Regions from separate parts of the Colwellia sp. E150_009 genome, predicted to be linked through region 1. Evidence: predicted binding sites of a transcription regulator. Region 1 holds the regulator's gene; each other region holds the start of a gene.
What was found. The regulator sigma-54, encoded in region 1, starts transcription at its own class of promoters, with help from an activator protein. The targets are predictions, from matches to a motif close to GTTGGCACGNNNNTNGNNT.
Positions count from the first base shown of each region.

Region 2: a site for sigma-54 is predicted at 2,115-2,133, ahead of flgB (flagellar basal body rod protein FlgB). Genes of this name have one in related genera too.
Region 3: a site for sigma-54 is predicted at 1,520-1,538, ahead of ACE1OF_RS09710 (choice-of-anchor E domain-containing protein). Genes of this name have one in related genera too.
Region 4: a site for sigma-54 is predicted at 1,856-1,874, ahead of ACE1OF_RS06750 (DUF2726 domain-containing protein). Genes of this name have one in related genera too.

Region 1 is NZ_JBHFOM010000001.1:126,650-131,792, reverse strand. It holds gene lptA (lipopolysaccharide transport periplasmic protein LptA) at 1-79, shown strand, start outside; gene lptB (LPS export ABC transporter ATP-binding protein) at 72-824, shown strand; gene ACE1OF_RS00610 (RNA polymerase factor sigma-54) at 914-2,437, shown strand; gene hpf (ribosome hibernation promoting factor) at 2,480-2,767, shown strand; gene ptsN (PTS IIA-like nitrogen regulatory protein PtsN) at 2,787-3,239, shown strand; gene rapZ (RNase adapter RapZ) at 3,320-4,174, shown strand; gene ACE1OF_RS00590 (HPr family phosphocarrier protein) at 4,181-4,480, shown strand; gene mgtE (magnesium transporter) at 4,630-5,143, shown strand, end outside.
Region 2 is NZ_JBHFOM010000062.1:1,461-6,603, forward strand. It holds gene ACE1OF_RS18525 (flagellar hook protein FlgE) at 1-259, opposite strand, end outside; gene ACE1OF_RS18530 (flagellar hook assembly protein FlgD) at 321-1,097, opposite strand; gene flgC (flagellar basal body rod protein FlgC) at 1,259-1,678, opposite strand; gene flgB (flagellar basal body rod protein FlgB) at 1,678-2,079, opposite strand; gene ACE1OF_RS18545 (CheR family methyltransferase) at 2,365-3,195, opposite strand; gene ACE1OF_RS18550 (chemotaxis protein) at 3,239-4,165, opposite strand; gene flgA (flagellar basal body P-ring formation chaperone FlgA) at 4,425-5,120, shown strand.
Region 3 is NZ_JBHFOM010000017.1:59,254-64,396, reverse strand. It holds gene thiC (phosphomethylpyrimidine synthase ThiC) at 1-655, opposite strand, end outside; TPP riboswitch at 739-836, opposite strand; gene ACE1OF_RS09710 (choice-of-anchor E domain-containing protein) at 1,674-2,372, shown strand; gene ACE1OF_RS09705 (VOC family protein) at 2,578-2,997, opposite strand; gene ACE1OF_RS09700 (VOC family protein) at 2,994-3,383, opposite strand; gene ACE1OF_RS09695 (helix-turn-helix transcriptional regulator) at 3,549-4,166, shown strand; gene ACE1OF_RS09690 (FG-GAP repeat domain-containing protein) at 4,240-5,143, shown strand, end outside.
Region 4 is NZ_JBHFOM010000010.1:52,446-57,588, forward strand. It holds gene ACE1OF_RS06740 (GlxA family transcriptional regulator) at 1-998, shown strand, start outside; gene ACE1OF_RS06745 (dUTP diphosphatase) at 1,110-1,733, shown strand; gene ACE1OF_RS06750 (DUF2726 domain-containing protein) at 1,947-2,609, shown strand; gene mtnN (5'-methylthioadenosine/S-adenosylhomocysteine nucleosidase) at 2,695-3,405, shown strand; gene ACE1OF_RS06760 (cobalamin biosynthesis protein CobD/CbiB) at 3,429-4,412, shown strand; gene ACE1OF_RS06765 (rhodanese-like domain-containing protein) at 4,469-4,882, shown strand; gene ACE1OF_RS06770 (trimeric intracellular cation channel family protein) at 4,921-5,143, shown strand, end outside.

The DNA of each region.
Region 1 (5,143 bases):
TTCCGTCACTACTGTTTTACAACCAGCTCAAATTAAAGCTCAGCAAAATAAAAAGAACAATGACAGTAATAATGAATAGTATTGAGAATACACCAAAAGAATCAACCTTAATAGCCCAAGGGTTATCGAAGTCATATAAACATAATAGAGTAGTAAAAAGTGTTAGTTTAACGGTGAAAGCGGGTCAAATTGTAGGATTGCTAGGCCCTAATGGCGCAGGAAAAACCACTTCTTTTTATATGATTGTTGGGTTAGTACCCAACGACGATGGTAAAATCATTCTAAATGATCAAGATGTTACACTTGCCCCTATGCATGAACGCGCACGCCGTGGCATTGGTTATTTACCACAAGAAGCCTCTATTTTTAGAAAACTTACCGTCACCGATAACATTATGGCTATTTTACAAACAAGGAAGAACCTTAGTGAGCTTGATAGGCAAGCTAAGTTAGAACACCTGTTAGAAGAGTTTAATATTAGTCATATTAAAGATAACTTAGGTATGAGCTTATCAGGTGGTGAGAGAAGACGCGTAGAAATTGCTAGAGCCCTAGCTGCAGAGCCTGAATTTATTTTACTTGACGAACCCTTTGCTGGAGTTGATCCTATTTCTGTTGGCGATATAAAAAAAATTATTATTCACCTTAAAAATCGTGGAATTGGTATATTAATTACCGATCATAACGTGCGTGAAACACTTGATGTATGTGAACATGCTTATATTGTTAGCCACGGAGAAATTATTGCCGAAGGTGATTCAAATCAAATTCTTGCAAATCAAAAGGTAAGAGATGTATACCTTGGTGAGCAATTCACGCTATAGTTAGCACAGACATAAAAACTTAAGCTATGCTTATTATTATGAAAATTAAATAAATAAATAAAATTATTAATAGGAATTAGAAAACGTAGATGCGCCCAACTCTGCAGCTCCGAATAGGACAACAACTAACCATGACGCCACAACTGCAACAAGCGATAAAGCTGTTGCAGTTATCAACGTTGGAACTTCAGCAAGAAATTCAAGAAGTGCTTGAAAGTAATCCTCTTCTTGAAGTGAATGAGCAACAAGCATCCGATACTAGCGCTGATAATGATTCAAATAATAATTCAGATAATCTTGAAGAAGCCTTTTCAGCAAAAACTTCTGAAAAGACTGCCACTGATGGCAGTGAAGATTCATCCGCAACCATTGATGAAATCAGCACAACAGAAGCTATGGAAAAAAATGATATTCCTGAAGAGCTAAATATCGACACAACATGGGAAGAAAGTTACAGTGCGGGCACATCAAATACAGGCGCAATTAGTAGCCCAAGTGAAGATTATACTTATCAAGGTGAAACAACCGACTCTATTCAAGATCACCTTTTATGGCAAATGGAGTTAACCCCGTTTTCAGAAACCGATAGAGCTGTCGCTATCGCCATTATTGAAGCGGTAGACGACGCAGGTTATATGACAGTGTCAAGTGAAGACATTTTAGAAAGTGTTGGTATAGAGGGACTGGAACTTGACGAAGTAGAAGCTGTATTAAAGCGTATCAATGTTTTTGATCCTATCGGCGTTGCCGCTCGCTCTATTGCTGATTGTTTGCTGATTCAATTAAATCAATTTGAGCCAACTACTCCGTATTTAAACGAAAGTAAGTTAATCATTAAAGAGCATATTGATCTACTTGGTAACCGTGATTATAGACAACTCATGCGCAAAACGCGTCTTAAAGAAGATCAGTTGCGTGAAGTGATGCGATTAATTCAAAGTTTAAATCCGCGCCCTGGTGATGTTGTTGCAAAAAATGATGATCAATATGTAATACCTGATGTGTCTGTAGAGAAAAAAAATGGTCGCTGGGTGGTAGAATTAAACCCAGATACCGCCCCTAAATTATCCGTAAATCAACAATATGCCGCTATGACAAAAACTACCAAGTCATCAAGCAGTGATGGCCAATTTATTCGCGCCAACCTACAAGAAGCTAAATGGTTTATTAAAAGCTTAGAATCACGTAACGACACCCTATTAAAAGTATCTAATTGTATTGTTCAACGCCAACAAGGCTTTTTTGAGCATGGCGAAGAAGCTATGCGTCCCATGGTATTGAATGATATAGCAGAAGCAGTAGATATGCATGAGTCTACGATTTCACGGGTAACTACCCAAAAATACATGCATACCCCAAGGGGAATTTTTGAATTAAAATACTTTTTCTCAAGTCACGTTAGCACAGAAAATGGCGGTGAATGTTCATCAACCGCTATCCGTTCTTTAATCAAAAAACTCATTCTAGCGGAAACACCTGCTAAGCCGCTAAGTGATAGTAAAATGGCTGATTTACTGGCCGAGCAGGGAATTAATGTTGCGAGACGAACCATAGCCAAATATCGAGAATCTTTGTCTATTCCCCCGTCAAATCAACGTAAGAGTTTACTATAATAGCTATATACTAGCTCAATTAAGATAATAAGGATCGAACTTATGCAAATTAACCTTACTGGCCACCATGTAGACCTAACTTCATCATTAAGAGAATACGTTAATACTAAATTTGATAAATTAGAACGACATTTTGATCACATCACGAATGTGCATGTGGTACTGACAGTAGAAAAGTTAGATCAAAAAGCGGAAGCAACGGTGCACTTAAAAGGCAATGAAATTCATGCTTCAGCAGTCAATACTGACATGTATACATCAATAGATACTTTAATTGATAAATTAGATCGCCAAGTGCTTAAATATAAAGGCAAAATATCGCAACATTAGCGCAATAATATAAAAAATTATGACACTACAAGACATATTAACACTGGACTGCACGCAATGTGCAGTACCAGTACAAAGTAAAAAACGCCTACTTGAACAAATTTGCCTTCTTGCCGCTAAGCAATTAGGAACCGCTAGTCCAACCGACCTACTGGATAGTTTACTCAACCGTGAAAAAATGGGTAGTACAGGTATTGGCAATGGTATTGCAATTCCTCATGGTAGATTAAATAATACAGATAAAGCTATCGCCGTATTTTTAACAACTCAGCAAGCCATAGATTTTGACGCAATAGACAACAAACCTGTTGATATATTCATCTGTTTATTTGTGCCTGAAAATAGTACACAAGAACACTTAGATACATTACAGAGTATAGCCAAGCTGTTTAGTAATCGTAAAACAGCCAAACAAGTACGAAAATGCACAAATCAACAAGAAATGTTTAATCTTATTCAACAAGCAACTTAAAGTTGCAATGATATAGAAAATTGCGTGTTGAGAGTCACTCGTTTCACGAAACTTTGTACCCGTAAGTCGAGGCTTAACTTATGAAACTTATTATTGTTAGTGGACGTTCTGGCTCTGGGAAATCAGTTGCGTTAAGGGTGCTAGAAGATTTAGGGTATTATTGCGTTGATAATATTCCTGTAAACTTATTACCCGCATTAACTCATACTGTTATTCACGATTATGAAAATGTTGCTGTAAGCTTAGATGTTCGAAACCTACCAAATGATCCTAATGATATTTTAGAAGTTATCGAATATCTGCCAAATGCGATTGATATTACTACCTTATTTTTAGATGCTGATGATAATGATCTTATTCGACGTTTCAGTGAAACTAGACGCCTGCATCCACTTATTAAAAAAAATATTCCATTAGATCAAGCTATCGCGTTGGAAAAAAAACTACTAACCCCTATTTCTACTAATGCTGACCTGTATATTAATACAACTCAATTAAGTCCACATCAATTAGCCGATTTAGTACGCGAACGCATTCTTGGTAAAAAAACAGGTTCAATGGTATTAGTCTTTGAATCTTTTGGTTTTAAACATGGAATTCCTGCTGATGCTGACTATGTTTTTGATGCGCGTTTTTTACCTAACCCGCACTGGGAAAAAGAATTAAAAGCCTACACAGGTTTAGAGCAACCAATAAAAGACTTTCTTGCCAGCCAACCCATTGTGACAAAATTTGTATGGCAAATTAATAGTTTCATGATGACTTGGCTACCCCATTTAGAACGCAATAATAGAAGCTACCTTACCATAGCCATTGGTTGCACTGGTGGTAAACATCGCTCAGTTTATATTGCAGAATTATTATCCAGTAACTTTCGCAAAGAGAAGAAAGATGTGCAAACTCACCATAGAGATATTAAAAAAACTAAAGAGTAAATCACCATGCCCTCCAAGCCAACTCATAACAATATTATAGTCAGTAAAGAATTAACCATCATTAACAAACTTGGCTTACATGCACGAGCCGCGAGTAAATTGGCACAACTTTGTCAAAAATTTTCAGCAGAAATCACATTATCTCTTGAAGAAAAAGAAGCCGACGCAAGTAGCATCATGGCGATTATGTTGCTTGCTGGAGCACAAGGTAAAACAGTAAAAGTAACCGCCCAAGGTACTGATGCACCAGAGGCTTTAGCCGCAATAGGACAGCTTATTGGGGATAAGTTTGACGAAGAGGAATAATTTACAGCAACGACGTAAAATTGCTGCAAGAAATACAAACTTACGATAAACTTATTAGTAATTATAAATATTAATTGGTATTAATAGACCTGTAATAAGCATTTAATAACATTAGTATAGATCGTCACTCTAACATCCAAGTAATCTCTATGCCTGACATAATAGAACAAGAAACTATTCAACAACGACTACATCAAGTTAATGAAGCACTTGATAGTGGCATGTTTGTTTATGTTCGCAGATTACTACAAGACATGACCGCTTATGATTTAGCACTTTTTCTTGAATCTTCTCCAGCTAAAAGTCGTCCTGTTTTATGGCAACTCATTGATGTTGAACACCATGGCGAAGTGCTTGAAGAACTCAACGAAGAGGTACGTAAAGGCATATTACAAAGCATGCGCCCTGAGAAGCTTGCTGCTGTTGCAGAAGGCATGGATGTTGATGATTTAGCCGAAGTATTACGTACTTTACCTGACAGAGTATATCAAGAAGTACTTAACTCAATGGACTCCCAAGACAGGAGTCGAGTAGAAACCGCCCTCTCTTATGACGAAGATACTGCTGGCGGTATAATGAATACCGATACCATTACCTTACGTCCAGACGTAAGTGTTGACGTGGTATTACGTTATTTAAGACTGAAAGGACAACTGCCAGAAG
Region 2 (5,143 bases), on a different contig from region 1:
TCCCCGTTATCGCTAAATCAAGTGAGTTATTAGTAAACTGAATACTACCTTGAGAAAATTGTTGTGCCACTTCTGAGGTTAATACACCGTCACCCACTTTCGTTTTACCCGAAGATAAAAGTGATGATGCATAAACATCAACAAATTCAGCACGGGATTCTTTAAAGCCAACAGTATTAACGTTTGCAATATTGTTTGATGTTACATCTAAATCTTTTTGTGCGGCGTTTACTCCGCTTAGTGCTATATTGAATGACATAATATAATCCTCTTAAAAATTCTTTCGTTGTTCGCTGAAGTATTTTTCAGCTATTAATTGACTAACCTTCTGACACTTCAACCACGTCTGATAAATTCATGGCAGTGCCACCATTAAGGTTAAGCACAATATTGCCACCTGAGCCAGCTAACGTGACACTATCAACTTTTCGGTAAGTCATGGCTTCAAGTTCAGATGCTTGCCCTTCAACTAAACCTACAACTCTAAAGCGATAAGCCCCTGCAGGAGCATCTTCTCCATCAATTGTTTTACCATTCCAAGTAAAACCAAACTCACCGGCATCAACATCACCTACTGGTACGGTTTGAATAACTTCTCCAATAGAGTTTTCTACATAAATATTAACGTTGTTGGCGCCTTTATCTGCAATAAGCTTACCTTTAACATCCTCTCCTTCACTCATACCAAAAATATTCTCCTCTACTAACACACTTCGCCCAACTAGTGAGGACGCTTGTAATGCCTGACTTGAGGTCATTGAACTAGCAAACAAGTCAAAAGAATCATTTAACTTTTGCACACCATCCGTAGTTGAGAATGCAGTCATTTGCGAAATCATTTCATTATTACTTACAGGCTTAGTAGGGTCTTGATGGGCTAATTCTTTTGTTAACAAAGAAAAAAAATCGGCTTGAGTTAGCATGCCTTGATTTCCATCAGACTCTTCAATTTGTTGCTTCTCTAAACTCTCTCTTATTTTGTCTTGCTTTTCCTCTAGAGTTAAAGAGTTTTGTTTCTCTAAAGCTTCTCTTATTATTTTTTGTCTTTCTTCTAGAGTGAGAGTATTTTGTGAGCTAGTACCAATTACTGATTGCATTATCTTTCCAGCCTTTTAATTATTTGCCAAATAACAGCCTCTTTCAGCACGTTTTTTGGCTGATTCGGCTAATTGCACATTCATTTGATGTAACCTAGATACAAAAAACGCCATGGCCATGCTTGTGGCACAGTTTACTTCTTTATAATTCAAGCTAATCATTATCTTTGACCAAGCTGAAGGGTTTTATTTAACATGTTCTTTGCTGACTCGGCTAATTGCACATTAGTTTGATATGAGCGAGAAGCTGAAATCATATTCGTCATCTCTTCTATTACGTTAACATTAGGCTTATATATATAACCTTCTTTGTCTGCCATAGGGTGCTCAGGAGCATATTCAATATTAAGTGGCTTATCACTTTCCACTATTCCCAACACTTGTACGCCAACATTTGAATCTTGTCCATCGGCAGCTTTTTGCATAGCAGCGGCAAAAACGGGATGACGGGCACGGTATACCTCATCAACACTTGAACTAACACTGTCGGCATTAGCAATGTTACTTGCTGTGGTATTCAAACGCGTAGATTGTGCGCTCATACCACTACCAGTAATAGTAAATACGTTAAAAAGACTCATTATGCACTACCTCCAGAAATAACATTTTTCAGGGCTTTTATCTTACCATTCAAAAATTGAACGCCCGCTTGGTACTCTAATGAGTTTTCTAGATACAAGTTTCGTTCCACTTGTACATCTACCGTATTACCATCTCCGGTATCTGGTTGATCTGGCGTGCGAAAATCGACGTTATTATTTAATTCAGTACGAACATCAAAATGCTTAGCGTGTGTTCTACTCATGCCAGTTTGTTGTTGTTGACTTGCTTGTTGCATCGCTTTTTGAAAATCCATTCCTTTAGCTTTATAACCTGGGGTGTCAGCATTAGCGATATTGCCAGCAATCACCTCTGCCCGCTTAGCACGCAAAAGCATGCCTTGTGCATGGAGTTCAAAACCTTTGTCAAAGCTAATAGCCATAATAACTCACCGTCAATTATATTTAACGTCATACCATACAAAACCCATGCCAACGAAAGAATACTTAAAACAGAAAAGTAAACAAATAATGAGGAAATTTTCATACTAGCTATATTACGATTGTGATCTTTATATGCGTAAAATAAACAAATGAACGCAAGATGTTCAATTAAAAAATAGTGAACCATCAAGAAGATAGGAGGTTTTAAACAATATACAAGGCAATAGCCTAGTGGAAGTAGCGGTAAACTACTCGAAGCATAAATACGAGTAGTTTATTATTAGCTATTTTTTCTGATAAACAATACCAGGGTTGCAGCGAATCATATGAAAATTATCATTTAATCCAGACAAAGATTCTGATGCACCTAGAAACAAATACCCTCCGTCATTTAAAGCGCCATGAATTTGACTCAAAATGCGTGATTTTATTTCTGGCGAAAAATAAATAAGCACATTTCGACAGAAAACAATATCGAACTTGCCAATTAAACTATAACTATTAAGTAAATTAAGAGAGCGAAAAGTAACCATTTTTTTCACTTCGTCCTTCACCTTTAGCATGCCATTTTCACCTTCTTCAAAAAATTGTCGCTTTCTTTCTTCTGATAAACCACGCGCTAAAGCAAGTGAGTCATATTGACCACGTTTACAGTGCTCAAGCATAGTTGCTGAAATATCAGTACCAACAACTTCTATACCTTTTGAAAAAGAACCCGACTGACTTTTTTGAAACTCTAAAACAGACATAGCAATAGAATAAGGCTCTTGCCCTGAAGAACTTGCTGCTGACCAAATTTTAACTGGCGTTTTTTTATTTAAAAATTTAGGTAAAATACTATTTTTCAATAAACTAAATGGGTATTCATCACGAAACCATAACGTTTCGTTAGTAGTCATGGCATCAACTACCGCCGCACGCAACTGCCGTTCGGTAGGAGACAAAGTTCGAGTGACTAACTCATTAAGAGAATTAAGATCAAATTTGCTCAATAAAGGCGCTAAACGGCTTTTTACAAGATACTGTTTATTTTCGCCTAAGACAATACCACATTGTTGCTCTAAAAATTCACTGATTTGATGATAACTTTTGTCATCAAGTTCTCTTGCTAGCACTATTACTGTGTCCTACTTAATATCATTTATATAGCCACCTTTATTAAGGGTGATTCAGCCATTTTTTAACTGCTGTTGCTAATTCATCAGGATGAAATTTAGGAATAAAATCTTCAGCGCCAACTTTTGCAACCATCGCATTATTAAACACACCACTTAATGATGTATGTAAAATAACAGGCATTTTAGCCATTAATTCATTTCCTTTAACTTCAGCCGTTAAGGTATAACCATCCATTTCAGGCATTTCAATGTCTGACACCATCAAGGCAACTTTTTCAGTGATGCTATGTTCACAAGTGTTAGCAATAGCCAAAAGTTGGTCTAATGCATCCTGACCATTTTTTGCCAATGCCATTTTAATACCTAAAGGCTCTAATGCTCTTTTTACTTGATTACGAGCCACGGTTGAATCATCCGCTATCATAATAATACGCTCACCAAGTCCAACACCTACACTCTCATCTGCAACGCCTTCACTTAACTCAGTTGACACAGGGTTAATTTCATTCAGTATTTTTTCAACATCTAAAATAGAAACCATCTGATCATCTATTTCAGTTACTGCGGTTAAGTAGCTAGACTTTCCCGCACCTTCTGGTGGTGGCATCATATCCTTCCAACTTAACGTAACAATACGCTCAACACCCGCAACCAGAAAACCTTGCACACTACGGTTATACTCAGCAATAATTATAAATGAATCATCTGTTTGCGTTATCGCAGGTCCGCCAATAGCCTTACTCATATCAATAATAGAAATAGTTTGACCACGAATATGCGCCACCCCTTTTATAAAAGGGTCTTGCTTTGGTAACATTGTTAACTTAGGACATTGTAAAACTTCTCGTACTTTAAAAACATTAATACCAAAACGTTGTCTACCTACTAATTTAAAAAGTAATAATTCGAGCCTGTTTTGACCAACAAGCTGTGTTCGTTGATTAACTGCATCTAGTATACCAGCCATAAAAACCTCTTTTGTAATCAATAATCATACACTTTATCTTAAATTAATTTGGAGAAAAGGCATAATTCTTGATTGTATTTATTATAAGTAAAAATAAGTGACAAAAAATTGATACTCAGCAAGCTTTCGCTTTATAAGTAATTAACAAAACGCGTATTAATAAAACTTATACCACAGAACTGATGTAATATATAACTATGTTATCTAAAATTTAAGCATAGTTGAGTATTTGAATTAACCTAGCGAAAATGGCAGAAATATGCGAATAACTAACGTTTTTTTATTATCTATAATGACATTTATTGTATTATCCCCATTGGCAAGCTTTGCCACCACATGGGATAGCGCTTATATTGAGTCATTCGCAAAAAAATTTCTTGAAAGCGAAATAGCACCGCCACCTGAGGGCAAAATTTCTTTTAACATTGCCGATATTGACCCAAGAATCATTATCAAACCTTGTCAAATTCCTCTGACAGCAAATATACCTGAAAATACTGATCGTAGAAATATTAATATTAAAATATCTTGTGATGATTCAACTTCATGGCAAATGTACCTACCAGCTAAAATAGAAAGAACGTTCGCTGTTGTTGTTGCAACCAGTACAATAGAAAAAGGGGCTACTTTAACCAAACAAAATATTGCTATTGAATATATTGCAACAAATAAAATTCGCGGTGAAAGACTGACAGATATAAACCTGGTACTAGGAAGTAAAGCAGAAAAAAGAATTGGATCAGATCATCCCATAACCAGAAGAAATATTTGTTTAGTTTGTAAAGGTGACACAATAACCATTATAGCCAAAAATGAAAATTTCATGATTAAAACTAAAGGCGTGGCGCTTAGCTCTGGAAATCTACATGAACAAATTGAGGTAGAAAACTCTCGCTCTGGGCGAGTAATAAGGCCTAAAATCAGTGCTGTTAATCAGGTGACGATTAACTTATAATTTTAAGGTACAACTGCAAATTA
Region 3 (5,143 bases), on a different contig from region 1:
CTTCATCACGGACAAACTCAGGCGTAATTTGTTCTGGAATACTCGCTCCAAACGATTGACCTTTGTGTTGTTGCAGTAAAATTTCGTCTTTTACTTGTTCCCGTTTTAGGTTCTCACGAATGGCAATATATTCCATTTCTGGCGTGATAATACCTTGGCGAGCGTAATGCATTTGGGTAACATTTTTACCTTGTTTCGCAATGCGCATTTTAGGCAAATGTTCGAAACGAATATGATCAACACCTTCATCAGCAAGGCGTTGTTGTGCATATAAAGAGCTATTAGATGTTAAGAATTCAACATCATCACGGGCATCTATCCATGATTCACGTAAACGAGGAATACCTTGGTGAACATCTATAGTTACATTTTCATCCGTATAAAACCCTGATGTATCGTAAACACATAAAGGTTCATTTTTTTCATAGATGGGGTTGTCTTTATCGCCGCCATTTCCAGGTGAAATAAGGGTGTCTGACAGGGTGATTTCGCGCATACCCACTTTGATATTATGTAATTTTCCCTTCACATAGATTTTTTTTGAATTAGGAAATGATTGTGCTGAAACATTATCTAAAAAAGCTTGTGCAGCCTCACGCTTTTCACGTCTGGTTGCTTTGGTTTTCTCTGGTATAGTTTTTGGTTGTTCGCTCATGGTCGCTGCCTATTTTAATAAATCAAAAAAGAAGCGGAATGACAACAATAAAGGTGTGTAATGAAGAAAGCAGCGTTTGAATTGTGCTGTTTATTCTTGTTTCCTACGCAGATACTAATCTGTTCAGGTATTACGGATCCCGCTTACGCGATCTCAGCCTTTGGCACTCCGACAAGTCTACGTTACTAGTTGTGCTAATAACGCGCACAAATTCTAACGTGGAGGTTATGTAATAAGCAAGCAAAAACTGAATAATTGTTTTTGTCAAAAATATTCTTTTATAGTTGCTATTATGGTGAGCTATTACTTTGCGCAATTTGCATTATTGAAAGGGTTTACTCTGTCGTTTAAAAGAAAGCCTAATATACAAACAACAAAAAAGCAGTAGAGCTTTGGCTCAACTGCTTTTCAAGATTTATTGTTGAACTAGAAATTAAGCTTCTGTTTCTTCAACTTTTTTGTCAGTAGACTGTTCTACTGCTTGCTCTTGTTCTTTTTTCTCTTCATGGCCTTCACCGCCACAACCGCCACAACAACCCATAAGGGACTCCTAGTAGAAATAATTAAGTGGTCATAATAGTACCTGAGTAAATTACTCAGGTACTTGATCGAGATCAGTTTTTATATAAGTAGAGCTATTTAGTTATGAGTATTCAATTTTATCAAACACTAAAGAGATAAATGGTACGAGTAATTTTATAGTATTATTCAATGATAAAATTGTATTAATGCAGGGTGTTTTACGGTCAAGGTGATTGATTTTAAAGCAAATAACTCTGGTTTCTATTGTCATTATTTTTTACAGTTATTATTTTCATTTATCATTTAATTATACAATAACAAACAAAATCAACATCTTACCATGTTGGTTCGGTATTTGCATTCATCGGCGTTGTATTTTATTTGTGACATATCAGTAAGTTAAGCTTATTTTTTGTTCAAGTAAATAGATTAAATTATATTCACTAATATCGCTTACGGTATTAGTAGATCAACGATTATCATTAAGGAAAAATAAATGAAAAATGTAGCTCTTGGCGCAGCATTATTATTGGCTTCTTCTTCAGCATTTGCTGGCTTAATTAGTGAAACAGGTACTTTTGGTACACAAGGAAGTTCAACGGATGTACCTTTGGGTACATTAAACTCAATCATATCTATTAACGGTTTTGATAATTCGCTAGGAACTCTTACTGGCGTTGATATAACTGTATTCGCTCAAATAGATGCAGAGGGCTCTTCTACTAATACAACATCAGTTAATGGACGTGCTTCAGTAGTAATGCAAATGCAGGAAGCTTGGCAAGTAACTACTGCAGCGGCAAATGATTACGTATTTGCTGGTCCATCTTTTAATTATCTATCAGATGAAAGCTCAGCAAGTGGTTTTGGTATGGCTCCAGGCTCAACATTTAACTTCGCATTATCTTCAGGTGAATTAAGTTCTTCATTAACAGGGGTTAATATTGCAGCGTTTAATACAGGTTCAGCGGTAGATTTTAATTTCTTGGGTCTGCCATCAACATTCTTATCAAATGGTTTAGAGTCTGGTACTGGTGATTTTGTAAATAATGTAGCGACAGGCTCTTGGGGTAAAGTAGTTGTAAATTATACTTATACAGCTAATCCAACAACATCAGTTTCTGAACCAGGCTCATTAGCAATTTTAGCATTAGGTTTAGTTGGCTTTGCTGCAAGCCGTAAGAAAAAAGCTTAATTATACGCTTTTTTGATTGTTGGCTTAGTTCTGAAGAATTGAATTTTATTTTAAACGGGTAGTTACAAATAATACTAGTTTAAGTTGGAATTAAATGAAAACACCTAATATTAACTATAATATTAGGTGTTTTTTGTCTTTATATCCCAATTACACTTAGTTGGTGCTTATTTCAATTTAAGCTTTAATAAGGTTGCTTTATAGTTTATTCATAACTATTTCTCTGATCAGGTAGATCACTATAATATTGCACAAACTCAATTTCATAACCATTGGGATCAATGTAATAAACGTTATCACGAAAAGGTTCAGCTGCACCTTGCTTATCTACTGTAAAACCTGCCAGTGCTAAACGCTCAATCATCCCTTTAAGATCGTTAGTTACAAAGGCAAAATGGGCAAGTCCCACTTGATGCCCCGTTAAATCACGGTTTTCCCCCACACCATCATCATTAAAAGCAATATATTGATAATCATCGCCAAAGTGTACCCAATTTCTTGGTTTGCCATACCATTTGCCTTCACCACCGCCACGTACATGCCAGTGAGGAAAAGCTGCTTGATAAAAAGTTAAGGTTTTTTTGATATCAGTTACCACTAAATTAACATGCTCTAAAGTAATCATATTGCTCTCCTATTATGTTTCACTTTCCAAGGGGGATTAAGACGGTTTTCACCTGCCCAATAAAATTTTAGTTGATTGTTATCAGGATCAAACAATATCGCTTCACGCCAAAGATAACGTTGATCAGTTGGTAATTGAGTAAAGTTGAATCCTTGCTTTTGTAACTTCTTAACGTATTGGTCTAATGTTTCAAGCTCAAAATAGATTACAGCGCCATTGTTGAATTTTTGCTCTGTTACACTGAGGGAAAACGTAGCATCACCTTCAGGACAGGAAAATCTTGCGTAATGGGGTGTATCAACAATTAACTCAAATCCTAAATTGATATAAAAACGAATGCTTTCTTCGATATTTTTTACGGGCAGCGTAATTTGATTTAAGTTCATTGAAACTCCACCATTATTATGTAAACTAAAAATTTTATTTATTATTAAGTAAAGTATTATCTTTACTTAATGAAGTCAACAATAAAATAAATAAAAAAGTTTACATAATGTGAAAGTAAGTAATAATACGCTAATTGTTTTAAACTTATTTATTTCGGGGCTGCGATGAAAACCCATGATAAAATTTTAAACCTGTTAAAAGTTCAGGGCGCTTTAACTGCTAAATCCCTAGCCGATGAACTTGGGCTTACAACCATGGGCATTCGTCAACATGTACTGGCATTAGAAGAGTCTGGTGATGTAACTTATAAAGATGAAAAAGCAGCGAGGGGGAGGCCAACACGGTTTTGGTCGTTAACAGAAAAAAGTAATGAACATTTTGCTAACCGACATGATGAATTAACGGTGCAGCTTATTGATTCTGTTATTGCCGTATTTGGTGATGATGGTTTAGAGAAGCTTATTGCTAATAGAGAAGTATCATCAATGCATGAGTATAGTGCGGCCTTAGCTGATAAATGTGGTGTGGAAAAAAAATTAAATACGTTAGCCAAACTACGATCTGATGAAGGTTATATGGCAACGGTAACCAGTGAAGCTAATTTTTATTGGTTGTTAGAAAATCATTGCCCTATATGCGCAGCAGCAACTAAGTGCATTAGTTTTTGCCGAAGTGAATTACAACTGTTTCAACAATTATTTAATGATGTTGCAGACGTGACAAGAGAAGAGCATATTGTTGAAGGTGCACGACGTTGTGCGTATAAAGTTGTTCCGTTATAAATTGATACAAAGTAAGTAAGAAAGCATGTTTGTTGTTGAGTAATATGAAAGAGTATATTAAATAAGGACTGTTATGCATTATAAGTTATTGGTAGGTGTGATTTTTTGCTTTGGGGTTTTTAGTGTCTCAGCGGTATATGCCAACGCAAGTAAACTTGTTGGCACCAAGGTAGCATTTAAACATTACAATATTACCGCACCCTTTCAGGTGAGCTCACCTGTTATTCCTGTTGAATTAGTTATCAATGAACAACTTCCAATGGATGAACTTGTTTTGATTGGCGTAGATAAATTAAAGCAAACGTGGCTAGCCATTTATACCTTTGATGCTCCGAATGATCGTTATGAATTACTCGATAAAATGCAACTTTCTGCGGAGTATTTTGCTTATGATGTTAGTGAAAATAGCAAAGGACTTTATTTTTTAGCAAAAAATGCGGTGGTGTCACTTAATTATGCTGACAGTGTGCCAGAAGGTAAGCCCAATGAAGATAAAACAAGTGTTTTATCTGGTTTGTATCTTCAGCATAAACAAGAGGTTAACTCTCTTTATTTGCTAAATAGATCTAATTTTCTTGCCCAAATAGACTTTATTAAAGATATAAATAGAGATGGTGTGGATGATATTGCTTTACCTGATTTTGATGGTCTCAATGTGTGGATTTATTCGAATAATTCGCAAGCTGCTTTCTACCAGCATTTAGCAATTAACCCACAAATTGAAATGAGTTTGGGTGGTGTTATGTTTCAACCTAGCTCACTTTATTTTGCTGACTTTAATCTAGATAATAGACAAGACATTGCCTGGGTTTCTAAGGGTAAAATAAATTATTTTAGTCAAAATTTAGATGGAAAATTTACTGAGCAATCGGAAAATTTAGTGCTGGCTGACACAATTCAAGGCTTAAATTGGTGGCAAATTACCGAATCGGATGGTGAAAACCCAGATCAAAGTAATTTAACTCATCGTGTTGTTG
Region 4 (5,143 bases), on a different contig from region 1:
TAGCAACAGGCTTAACCTTACCGCTAGAAATGTTATTAGCAGGTGAGGCTTTTGGTCGACGTTACGATAAGTCTGCCCCTAAACTAACAACACACTTAATTAGCCAAGAAGACAAAGCAGTTACCTCTCGGGCTGGCATTCAACTTTTACCTGATATTACCTTAGAAAATATTACATTCAATCACGACTCAAAAATTGAAAGCAGCACTACAAATGAAGTGTACAGACCTGACATTATTTTAATTCCTAGCCTATGGAGAAACCCAAGGCCGATATTGAAACAGCATCAAAAACTCATTTCTTGGCTAAATTACTGTTGGCAGCGTGGCTCAACATTACTGGCTGTAGGGACGGGGGTTTGTTTTCTGGCAGAATCTGGTTTACTCGATTATCACAGCGCAACCACACATTGGCACTATGTTGAACAATTTAAACGCGATTACCCAAAAGTAGAGATCAAACCTGATTTTTTCATTACTCAATCTGAACGTATTTATTGTGCCGCAAGTTTAAATGCCTTAGCTGATATTATTGTGCATCTTATTAGTCAAACCTATGGCCAAGCAGCGGCACAAAATGTTGAGCGTAATTTTTCTCATGAAATTAGAAAGCCTTACGAAGAACAACGCTATTTAGAAGGCGCGGTGGATAGGCATGCAGATGAATTAATTGCGCAAATTCAGTTTTGGTTACACACAAATTTAAGTAGTACTACTAGTTTACTTGAAGTAGCCAAGCAATTTAACTTAAGCCAGCGATCATTCTCACGCCGTTTTAAAAAAGCGACAGGCATTCGCGCAACCGAATATTGGCAACAATTAAGAATAGAAACCGCAAAAGATTTGTTAGCATCAAGTAATTTATCGATACAAGAAATTGCCTACCATGTCGGCTACCAAGATCAGGGGCATCTTACTCGTTTATTCAAGAAAAATTTATCGTTAACACCCAAAGATTATCGTGCCATGGTACGTAAAAAATTGTTTAGTCAAAAGTAAAAATCACCAAAATATCAGCAAATACTTGTCAGACTAGCCTAGGTTAGGCAAAATAACCCCGTCTAAATTAAATTATCAGAGAACATAATGAGCGAACATTTATCTACTGCCTTGTCGGTAGCACAAAAACAAATCAATCAAATGTTAACCATGCAAGATGCAATGAACTCGCGTGTTAGTGAAACATGGCGAAGTAACGGTTACGAATGGTATCGCGCTATTTGGGTTGAATGTGCCGAAATGTTAGATCACCACGGCTGGAAGTGGTGGAAGCATCAAGAAATTGACATACCTCAGGTACAGCTTGAATTAGTAGATATTTTTCATTTTGGTCTAAGCTTACGCTTAATGACAGGTGAAAATGTTGAGTACATTTCAAGCAAGCTTGCCAAAGAACTGCATCAAGGTACAGGAGAAAATGATTTTAAAATTGCCTTAGAAAATTTAGCCTCTGGCGCAGTAACCAAAAAATCATTTGATGCAAAAGCATTAGCTGACTGCATGTCTTTAATGAATATGGATTTAGATGAATTATTCCGCCAATACGTGGGTAAAAATACCTTAAACTTTTTCCGTCAAGATCATGGCTATAAAGAAGGTAGCTATATTAAAGTATGGCATGGTGAGGAAGACAATGAAGTGTTAGCCAAATTAGTTAAAACACTTGATGCCAGTGCCGATGATTTTCAGCAACAACTATATGCGGCATTAGAAGCAAAATATCCAAGCGCATAACCAATAGTGGCAAGTTAGTGGCGGGTTAATTGTTAGGTATAAAACAATTAACCCGATGGAAAAATACTAACCAAATTAGCTGTACTACTTTTTGTTAAAACCAAAACCATCAAATTAATCTCTTTGGCACAAATTATGCTTAATCAGTATTAAGTAATCGCTTTATTTTTTTTTAGGAATCAAGCGTCAATAATTTGAAGTGTTGGAGATGTTATGGAAATTATTTTATTTGCTTTAATTAGCCTGATTGTCATTGTTGGTGTCTTAGCAAGTCGCTTAAATGATAATAGTTTTCCCTTTCCTTTTGACCCTAAAACCTCTGTTTTTACTCCCGCAGAAAAAAACTTTCTGAATTTACTTGAACAAGCGATGGGATCAAACTATCGCGTTATTAACCGGGTAAAGTTGTCTGACATCGTGACTATTCGTCAAGGTGTTTCTAGTCGCGCAAGTCAAAATGCTGCAGCAAATGCTGAAGGAAAATACTTAGATTTTGTCATTTGTGAACGCAACACAATGAAATTATTAGGCGTTGTTGATTTAGTAGACACACAAGGCCGCGGTTACAAAGTAAAAAAAGACTGGTTTGTCAGTGGCGCACTTGAAGCTGCCTCGGTGCCTCATTTACGAATAAAAGTAAAAGCGAATTACACCCTAGATGAAATTCGTGCTTGTATCAATTCACGTCTATTAGGTAACAAAATACCTGCTCCTAAAGTTAAAGGAAAAGTGATTCCTGCACCTATGATTAGAGCCCGCTCTAAAAAAACAGGCGTTTTAAGCCCAACTGCTGCACAAGCTGAATTGTCACCACAATTATCTGGTCACTTATCTGAACAGATATCGAAACAAAATATAGCAGCACTACCACATTAATAATGCCATCACATGAATATTGACTAACTTTTTTTTACTAGCCAAGTTATACTCTTTGGTCAATTATGACGTTAAAGAGAAAATCATGAAAGCAGGTATTATTGGAGCAATGGAGCCAGAAGTTGCTATTTTAAAAGCAAAATTAACACATTGTGAAACCAGTAACCACGCAGGTTATACGTTTCATCAAGGACAGATAAATAACAATGATGTGGTTATTGTACAATCAGGTATTGGTAAAGTAGCGGCAGCACTCGCTACCGCAATTCTTATTGATAAATTTAATCCTGACTACATTGTGAACACTGGCTCTGCTGGTGGCTTTGACACTTCATTAAAAGTTGGCGATATTGTAGTAAGTTCCGAGGTACGCTATCACGATGTTGATGTAACCGCCTTTGGTTATGAAATAGGTCAATTACCCGCTAATCCTGCCGCCTACGTTTCTGACAAAACTTTAATTACAGCAGCTCAAAAGGGTATTGAACAACTTGATGATATTCAAACCATAGTCGGCTTAATCACCACGGGTGACACTTTTATGACGAAAGACGATGATATTGCCAAAGCGCGCGCCAATTTTCCAACAATGGCAGCTGTAGAAATGGAAGGTGCCGCAATTGCTCAAACTTGTCATCAATTTAAGAAACCTTTTGTTATCATTCGTTCACTGTCTGATATTGCAGGAAAAGAGTCTCCGGCCTCTTTCGATGAATACTTAGAAACTGCCTCTATTAATTCATCACAATTAGTTGTTAATATGCTTGATGCACTTAAAGGCCAAATACTTAAATAATCTATTGATGATAGAAATACAAAATGACTGACTTTACAGCGCTTTCTACTTTTAGCAACCAACTCCTCATATTACTGATAGTAATATTAATCAAAGCGATTATTAGTCATTTTATTTTTCATGAACCTTTACGGTTTTTTCAATTTTATTGTCAAAAACTCAGCGATAAAGTTAATAAATCTCAGAATAGTCCAAAACAACAATCAATTGCTGGTTTAGTTGCTATTGTCATCACACTATTACCTATTTCCATTATACTGTGGATGTTTGACATTTTAGTTGAGGTTAATTTTTTATGGCAAGCAATATTACTTTATGTTGCCTTAGGTACATTTGGTATTACACAAGCAAGTAATATTATTACGCAAGCATTAACAACTAAACAAAATTATTTAGCCAAACAAACGCTTAAACCTTGGATGCTAAGAGAAACAGAATCTTTGTCTGCAGTCGGCTTAAGTAAGGCAAACATTGAAATGCAGTTATTACGTACCTTACAACAAGGTTACACCGTGGCATTTATTTTTATGCTATTTGGCTCATTAAGTGCAATTTGTTTTCGATTACTACTAGAAATGCATTACTGTTGGAACAGTAAGCTAATAAAGTATCACAACTTTGGATTTTACAGTAAACGCCTAGTAAACCTTATTCAATGGCTACCTGTCAGAGTATTTTCATTAATATTGTTATTAACAAGTATAGGGAAAAACGCCACTCTTTATTGGCGCTTGAGTCACCCGTACTTTTTCAAACTTAATAATAATATTGCATTAATATTATTAGCACTCAATTTGGCAGTAAAACTTGGTGGGGTTGCATTATATGATGATCAACAACATCCTAAAGAAAAATTAAGAAAAACTAGCTTCAACGACTTAGCAAGACAACCACAAGCCACAGACATTATACGTGCACATAAAAAAATTCATGGTATTATTTATATCAGTTTATTTTTTATGATCTTGCTTGCTGCCGCAATAGAATTTATTGCTGTTAATACATAGACGCAGTTAAATTTAACAAACATAACACAAACAAATCACTCCTAGGAATACACACTATGTCTAAAGTTACTCCATTTAGTATTTTAAAAAGCATCACCTTAGCATCCAGCCTTTTTATCTCTGCTGTACTTGCGAGCGAAATACCTGAAATATCGCAACAAGCATTTTTGTCGGCGGTTAAAGCACCGAGTAATAGCATTGTACTACTCGATGTACGCTCACCAGCCGAGTACAACGAAGGCCATATTGCTGGCGCCATTAATATTAGCCATAACACTATTGAAGAAAACCTTTCACAACTAGCTCAATACAAAAATAGCAATGTGGTTGTATATTGTCGTTCAGGTCGTCGCGCAGCTTTCGCTGAAGAAATATTAAGTGCCAATGGTTTTACTAATCTAAAGCACTTAACGGGTGATATGAATGGTTGGCTTGAAGCAAAATTACCCGTTGTAACTCAACAACCTTAATATTTGTTTATACTTACAGATAACGCACCAATAACCACATGACAGAGCTTATTTACTACTTAGATATTTTTGGTATTATCGTATTTGCTCTGTCAGGTGCATTAATGGCTGGCAGATATAAACTCGATCCCTTTGGTGTTGTTGTACTAGCATGCGTAACTGCCGTTGGAGGGGGAACTATTCGTGACACTATTCTACAAACCCCTGTTTTTTGGGTTGTTAAACCCTATTATCTTTACGTTATATTAGCCACCGCACTCA